Linked DNA regions of Kineococcus sp. NBC_00420. The main gene of each other region encodes a partner of the protein of the gene in region 2 in a complex. Links are inferred from orthologs where the notes say so. Each region holds a gene or a part of one and is shown on either strand. Other genes may lie near its edges.

Evidence for each region. The genes of interacting proteins can lie anywhere in the genome.
Region 1: the proteins of smc (region 2) and OG218_RS24220 are in contact, whole or in part, in a crystal structure (PDB 3ZGX), measured with the Bacillus subtilis proteins. The link is inferred for Kineococcus sp. NBC_00420 from one-to-one orthologs.

Annotation. Positions count from the first base shown.
Region 1 is NZ_CP107930.1:4,961,081-4,963,827, forward strand. It holds OG218_RS24220 (segregation and condensation protein A), read left to right. Parts: upstream 1-769; coding sequence 770-1,726; downstream 1,727-2,747. Other genes in the region: OG218_RS24215 (FtsK/SpoIIIE domain-containing protein), read left to right, coding at 1-765; scpB (SMC-Scp complex subunit ScpB), read left to right, coding at 1,723-2,469; OG218_RS24230 (pseudouridine synthase), read left to right, coding at 2,466-2,747. UniProt on the Bacillus subtilis protein: Participates in chromosomal partition during cell division. May act via the formation of a condensin-like complex containing Smc and ScpB that pull DNA away from mid-cell into both cell halves.
Region 2 is NZ_CP107930.1:991,246-995,665, forward strand. Bases 142-4,309 are described here. They hold smc (chromosome segregation protein SMC), read right to left. Parts: upstream 3,927-4,309; coding sequence 342-3,926; downstream 142-341. Other genes in these bases: OG218_RS04890 (hypothetical protein), read right to left, coding at 142-228; OG218_RS04900 (multidrug effflux MFS transporter), read left to right, coding at 4,117-4,309. Also shown: more of OG218_RS04890, read right to left, coding at 1-141; more of OG218_RS04900, read left to right, coding at 4,310-4,420. UniProt on the Bacillus subtilis protein: Required for chromosome condensation and partitioning.

The DNA of each region.
Region 1 (2,747 bases), 4.0 Mb from region 2 along the record:
CTGTCCGAGCTGGGCGGCCGGCTGCGGGCCCGTGACGGTGCCCTCCCGCGGGAGAGGCGACCGTTCCGCCTCGACACCCTCCCCGCCCACCTCGACTACCCGCGCGCCCTGGAGCTCACCGAGACCGGCCCCGGGCGCCTCGTCGCCCTCGTCGGCGTCGGCGGGGACGACCTCGCCGGACTCGGACCCGACCTGCTCGCGGGGGCGGGCACCGCGATCGTGGCCGGCCCCGCCCGGTCCGGGCGCAGCACCGTCCTGCTCACGATGGCGCGCTCGCTGCTGGACCAGGGCGCGGAGGTCGTCGTCGCCGCGCCCCGGCCCTCCCCGTTGCGGGACCTGGCGGGCCGGCCGGGGGTCCGGGCCGTGCTCATCGGCGACGACCTGACCGTCGAGGACCTCGAACCGGTCCTCGGTCCCGCGGCCGGACCCGCCGTCCTGCTCGTCGACGACGCCGAGCTGCTGAAGAACTGCGCCGCCGACTCCTGGCTCGCCGCCCTGGTGGCCCGCGCGGGCCGCGACGGGACGGGCGTCATCGTGGCGGGGGAGACCGCCGAGGTCGGCGCGGGCTTCTCCAACTGGCAGGTCCCGTTGCGCCGCAACCGGTGCGGGGTTCTCATCGCCCCCAGCGACATCATGGCCGGTGACGTCGTGGGGGTGCGGGTCCCGCGCAGCGCGCTCGGAGCCCCGGCCCAGCCGGGCCGGGTTCTGCTGCACACGGGCGACGGCGAGCTGCGCACCGTGGCCGTCCCGCAGTCGGTAGCCTGACCGCGTGCCGGCCAGCCCCTCCCCGACGAGTCCCGGGACCTCCGAGCAGGTCCCCGGTGGCCCCGTCGTCGACGGCCCCGTGACCGAGCAGGCTCCGTCGGTCGAGACCGGCCGGGGGGGCTTCGCCGTCCACCTCGACAACTTCGACGGCCCCTTCGACCTGCTGCTCGGTCTGATCACCAAGCACCAGCTCGACGTCACCGAGGTGGCGATCGCCCGCGTCACCGACGACTTCATCGCCCACCTGCGCGAGGCCTCGAAGCAGGACGAGGGCTTCGACCTCGACGAGGCCAGCGAGTTCCTGCTCATCGCCGCGACCCTGCTCGACCTCAAGGCGGCCCGCCTGCTCCCCGCGGCCGACGTCGAGGACGCCGACGACCTCGCCCTGCTCGAGGCGCGCGACCTCCTCTTCGCCCGCCTGCTGCAGTACCGCGCCTACAAGCAGGTCGCCGCCCTGCTCGCGGAACGCTTCGCCGACGCCTCCCGCCGGGTGCCGCGCGCCGTCGCGATGGAACCGCACTTCGAGAAGCTCCTGCCGGAACTCGTGCTCACCGTCAGCCCGGAGCAGTTCGCGGCGCTCGCCGCTCGCGCCCTCACCCCCAAGCCGATCGCGATGGTCGGGTTGGACCACCTGCACCAGTCCGCCGTGAGCGTCCGCGAGCAGGCGACCCTGATGGTCGACCGCTTGCGGCGCAGGGGAACCGTCACGTTCGCGGAACTCGTCGAGGACGCCGGGGAGGGGGAACTCGGCACGCTGGTCATCGTCGCGCGGTTCCTCGCCGTCCTGGAACTGTTCCGCGAGCGCCGGGTGCGCCTGGACCAGCCCGAGGCCCTGGGTGTGCTGACGGTGCGCTGGGACGCCCAGGCCGAGGCGAACCAGGGTGAGGCGGCGGCCGCGGTGCCCGCGGGGTTGGACGAGTTCGAGGGTGCTCCCGGCGCCCCGGGAGGGAACGGGTCGTGACCGGAGATGTGCTCGACGAGGCGGCGCAGGACGACGGGGGTCGCCGGATCCGCGGTGCGCTCGAGGCCGTCCTCATGGTGGCCGACGAACCGGTGCAGTCGCGCGCGCTGGCCCGCGCGACGGGGGAGAACGCCGACGAGGTCGATCTGCTGCTGCGCGAACTGGCGGGGGAGTACGCCGAGCAGGGGCGTGGGTTCGAGCTGCGCGAGGTCGGCGGTGGGTGGCGGATGTACTCCCGGGCCGAGCACGCCGACGTCGTCGAGGCGTTCCTGCTGGACGGGCAGACCGCGAAGCTGACCCAGGCGGCGCTGGAGACGCTGGCGATCGTCGCCTACCGCCAGCCCGTCAGCCGCGCGCGGGTCTCCGCGGTGCGCGGCGTGAGCGTCGACGGGGTGATGCGGACGTTGCTGACCCGTGGGCTGGTCTGCGAGGCGGGGGTCGAGGTGTCCTCGCAGGCGACGCTCTACCGCACGACGGAGGAGTTCCTGCAGCGGATGGGGCTCGACAGCCTCGAGGACCTGCCGCCGCTGGCGCCCTTCCTGCCGGAGGAGGTGTCGATGGACGACCTCGAGCCGCGGGAGCTCCTGGCCGAGCCGATCCCGCAGTCGATCGCCGAGCCGATCCTCGAGCCGGTTCCGAGCACTCCCGATGTGCGCGACAATGGCGGGTCGGAGCCCGAGGCTCCCGCGGCCGGGCCGGAACCGGAATCGGCCGAACCCCAGCAGCAGGAGGACACACCATGAGCCCGAAGGCGCCCCGCAGCAGCGGTGGCCGAGGGCAGGGCCGCCCCCAGAGGTCGGACCGCCCCAGCACCGGAGGTCGTCCCTCCGGCAAGAGCGGCGGCCGGCCCCAGCAGGGCGGGCCGAAGGGGACCGGCGGGAAGGCCGCACCCGGCGCCCGCCGCGGTTCCGCGAAGCGGATGACGGACAACGTCAAGCCGGCGCCGCAGCCGCCGCGTCGCGGTCCGGGCCCGGTCAGGGCCCACCCCGGCACGGACGTCCACGACCCCGAGGGCGTGCGT
Region 2 (4,420 bases):
GCGGCGTTCCTCGCCCTGGTGGCGGCGCTGGGCCTCCAGGCGTTCGGCGACCCGGACGGCGACGCGTTCCCGGTGGTGGCGCACGACGGGCAGCACGCGACCCGCCCAGGCGTCGATGCGGGCGATGAGCCGGCTCCCTCGTCGGCGCATGGTCGGCGCGGCCACCGAGAGCAGCACCACGAGAGCGAGCCCCACCGTCAGGGCGAACGTCACGAGCAGAGTCGTCACCACGAGAGCACCACCACCCGGATCTTCACCCGCCCAGCGTGCCCCGTGCGTCACGCCCGCACCACTCCACGCGCCCAACGTTGCCGCCCCGTGACCAGATGCTCACCGGGGCGTCACCGGACGGAGACCTCGGCGGGTGCGGGCTCGCGCATCCGCTGACTGACCACGGTGCTGATCCCGTCGCCGCGCATGGTCACGCCGTACAGGGCGTCGGCGATCTGCATCGTCCGCTTCTGGTGGGTGATGATGATCAGCTGGCTGGAGGCCCGGAGTTCCTCGAAGAGCGTGATGAGCCGCGAGAGGTTCGCGTCGTCGAGCGCGGCCTCCACCTCGTCGAGGACGTAGAAGGGGCTGGGGCGCGCCCGGAAGATCGAGACCAGCATCGCGACCGCGGCGAGCGAGCGCTCACCCCCGGAGAGCAGCGACAGCCGCTTGACCTTCTTGCCGGCCGGGCGGGCCTCGACCTCGATGCCGGTGGTCAGCATGTTCGAGGGGTCGGTGAGGACCAAGCGGCCCTCCCCCCCGGGGAAGAGGCGGGGGAACACCTGCTCGTACTGCTCGGCGACCTCGGCGAAGGCCTCGGAGAAGACGCGTTCGACGCGCTCGTCGACCTCCTTGACGATGTCGAGCAGGTCCTTGCGCGAGTTCTTGAGGTCGTCGGACTGGGTGACGAGGAACTGGTGGCGTTCCTCCATCGCCGCGTACTCCTCGAGCGCGAGCGGGTTGACCTGCCCGAGCTGGGAGAGCGCCCGTTCGGCGCTGCGGCGGCGCTTCTCCTGCTCGGAACGGACGTAGGGGCGCGGTGCGGGTTCCGTCTCGGGTTCGGGGTCCCCCGGGGCCGGCGCCGACGGCGGGACGAGCTGGTCGGGACCGAACTCCTGCACCAGGACGTCGGGGTCGGTGCCGAGCTCCTCCAGCGCGCGCTGGCGCAGCTGGTCGATCTTCCAGCGCTGCTGGGCGCGGGCGACCTCGTCGGCGTGGCGGGAGTCACCCAGCCGCTGCTGCTCGTCCTTCAGCGACCCGACGGTCCGCCGGGCACCGGTGACCTCCTCCTCGAACCTCGCCCGCGCGGCCTCCGCAGCGGCGCGCAGGGTCGCGGCCTCGGCGGCGGAGGTCTCCCAGACCACCAGCGCCCTGGCCGCCCCCTCGCGCACGCGGGTGGCGACGCGGGACTGCTCGGCGCGCCGGGCCCGGCGGACGGCGGCGCGTTCGCGGGCCGCGACCTCCTCCCTGGCCTGCCGTTCGAGGCCGTCGGCCCGCCCGGCCAGCGCGCGGGCGCGTTCCTCGGTGGTGCGCAGGGTGAGGCGGGCCTCGGTCTCCGTCGCGCCGAACCCGCGGGCGACCTCGGCGAGGCGGTCGCGTTCGTCGGTGGTGACGTCACCGTCGTCCTCCGGGGCCGCCGAGGCGGCCTCGAAGCGTTCGGTGAGCTCGGCGAGTTCGGCCCGGTCGCCCGCGAGGCGTTCGCCGACCTGCGCCCGCGTCGCGCGGAGGCGGTCCGCTTCCGCCGCAGCCGATCGCACGGCGGAGCCGAGCTGGCCCAGTTGTTCCGCGACCGCGGTCATCCGGGCGTCGGAGTCGTGCAGGCGGTCCAGGGTGGCCTCGACGCGTTCGGTCGCGGTGCCCCGGTCGCGCTGCGCCTGCTGCAGCGCGAACTGCGCCCGCTGGGCGCGGTGCTCGGCGGCCGAGAGCGCGTCGGCCGCCTCGTCGACGGCGGCCTGGACCTGCAGGAGGCTCGGGGCCGACCGCGACCCCCCGGCGGCGAGGTGCGCGCCGAGGAGGTCGCCGTCGCGGGTGACGGCGACGAGGTCGGGGTGGGACTCCGCGACCCGTTGCGCCGCAGCGAGGTCTTCGACGACGACGACGTCGCCGAGCAGCCGGACCAGCGCGGGGTGCAGGTCGGCCGGCGCGGTGACCAGGGTCATCGCGGGTTCCGCACCCGGCACCGTCACGGCACCCCAGTCGGACGAACCGGCGGAGGCGACGAGCATCCCGGCCCGGCCGGCGTCGTCGTCCTTGAGGTGGGCGATGGCCCGTGCCGCGTCCGCGGGGGTCGAGACGGCGACGGCGTCGGCAGCGGACCCGAGGGCCGCCGAGATCGCCTGCTCGTAACCGTTGCGGACGCCCAGCAGCGCGGCGACCGAGCCCAGCACCCCGGAGACGGCCGACCCGGCGGCGAGCAGCGCCCCGGTCCCGTCCTTGCGGGAGAGCCCGATCTCGAGCGCCTCCTTGCGGGCCGCCCAGGTCGCCCGCTCGCGTTCGGCGGCCGACAGCTCCGTGCGGGCGCTCTCGTGCGCGGCCTCCGCGGTCTCCAGCTGCTCGGCGGCCTGCTCGTACTCGGCGTCGAGACCCTCCTCGCCCTCCTCGACCCCGGCGACCTGGGTCTCCAGCGTCGCGAACTCGGCCTGGGCGCGTTCGCGGCGCCGCTCCGCGTCGGCGAGGGAGCCGGAGAGCCGTTCCAGCTCCGACTCGGCGGCCTCGACCCGGCTGGTGCGGGCGGCGACCTGGCCGCCGAGGCGGGCCAGTCCCTCCCGGCGGTCGGCGGCGGCGCGCAGGGCGGCCGCGACCCGCTGATCCTCGGCCCGCGCGGCCGCGTCGGCCTCGGCCCGGGCGGCGAGCACCACGTCGAGGGCGGCGCGGTGGGTGGCGACCTGCGCGGTGAGCTCGGCCTCCTCGGCCCGGACGCGGTCGGCGGAGACCTGCAGCTCCTCCGGGTCGCGCCGTCCGGTCTGCTCCTCGGGTTCGTTCGCGAGCAGCCGGAGTCGTTCCGCCGCCAGCGCCTGCACCCCCCTGAGCCGTTCCGCGAGCGACTGCAGCCGGTGGTGGGTCTCGACGGCGCGCGCGAGGTCCGGGGCGGCGGCCGCGGCGGCCTTCTCCGCGGCGTCGAGGCGCTGCGCGGCCTCGGTCAGGTCGGCCTCGACCTGGGCCTGGCGCGCCTTCAGCGCCGCCTCGTCCTGCTCGTCGCGCCGCAGCGAACTGCTCGCCTGCACGAGGTCGTCCGCCAGCAGCCGCAGCCGCGAGTCACGCAGGTCCGCCTGCACGACCTGGGCCCGCCGCGCCGCCTCGGCCTGACGCCCCAGCGGCTTCAGCTGACGACGGATCTCGCTCACGAGGTCGGCCACGCGCGTGAGGTTGGCCTCCATGGCGTCGAGCTTGCGCAACGCCTTCTCCTTGCGGCGGCGGTGCTTGAGGACCCCCGCGGCCTCCTCGATGAAGGCGCGGCGTTCCTCCGGCGAGGCGTGCAGGACCCCGTCGATCTGCCCCTGGCCGACGATGACGTGCATCTCGCGACCGATGCCGGAGTCGGAGAGCAGCTCCTGGACGTCGAGGAGACGGCAGGTCTGGCCGTTGATCGCGTACTCGGAACCACCCGTGCGGAACATCGTCCGGGTGATCGTGACCTCGGCGAACTCGATCGGCAACGCCCCGTCGCTGTTGTCGATCGTCAGGCTGACCTCGGCGCGGCCGAGGGCGGAGCGACCCTCCGGGCCGGTCGTGCCGGCGAAGATGACGTCCTCCATCTTCCCGCCGCGCAGGCTCTTCGCGCTGGACTCCCCCATCACCCAGGTCAGGGCGTCCAGCACGTTGGACTTCCCCGACCCGTTCGGGCCGACCACGCACGTGATCCCCGGCTGCAGTCGCAGCGTCGTCGCGGAGGCGAACGACTTGAACCCCTTGAGGGTGAGGGTCTTCAGGTGCACAGGGCAGGAGCCTAACGAGGCGGGCCCCGTGATCCGCGCAGGCGAACGTCGCGCGCGGCGGACCTGCCGGCGGTCATCACGACCCGGAATGACCGAAACCACGACACGCTCGGTACTCGATGCGTGACCGGGTGCCGATGTAGAACGGTGGAACACCCTCGCACCCCGCGCACTCCCCGGAAGGACCTCTGTGCCGACCCGCCCCACCGGCGAGCAGCGAACCAGCCGCCTCACCCGCAGTCCCCGCCCCGCCTCCCGCAACCTCCTCCGCGGCCTTCCCGCCCGGGTCCTGCCCGCACCCCGCCGGGCCCCCTCGGTGCTCGCCGGCCGGGTCGGCGCCCCGAACGCCGTCGCCCAGGGCCAGGAGGTCCCGCTCAAGCTGCTCGTGACGCTGGCGCTGCTGTCCGCGATCGGACCGTTCGCCGTCGACATGTACCTGCCGACGTTCCCCGACCTCGCGGGCGACCTGTCCACCAGCGCGGCCCGGGTCCAGC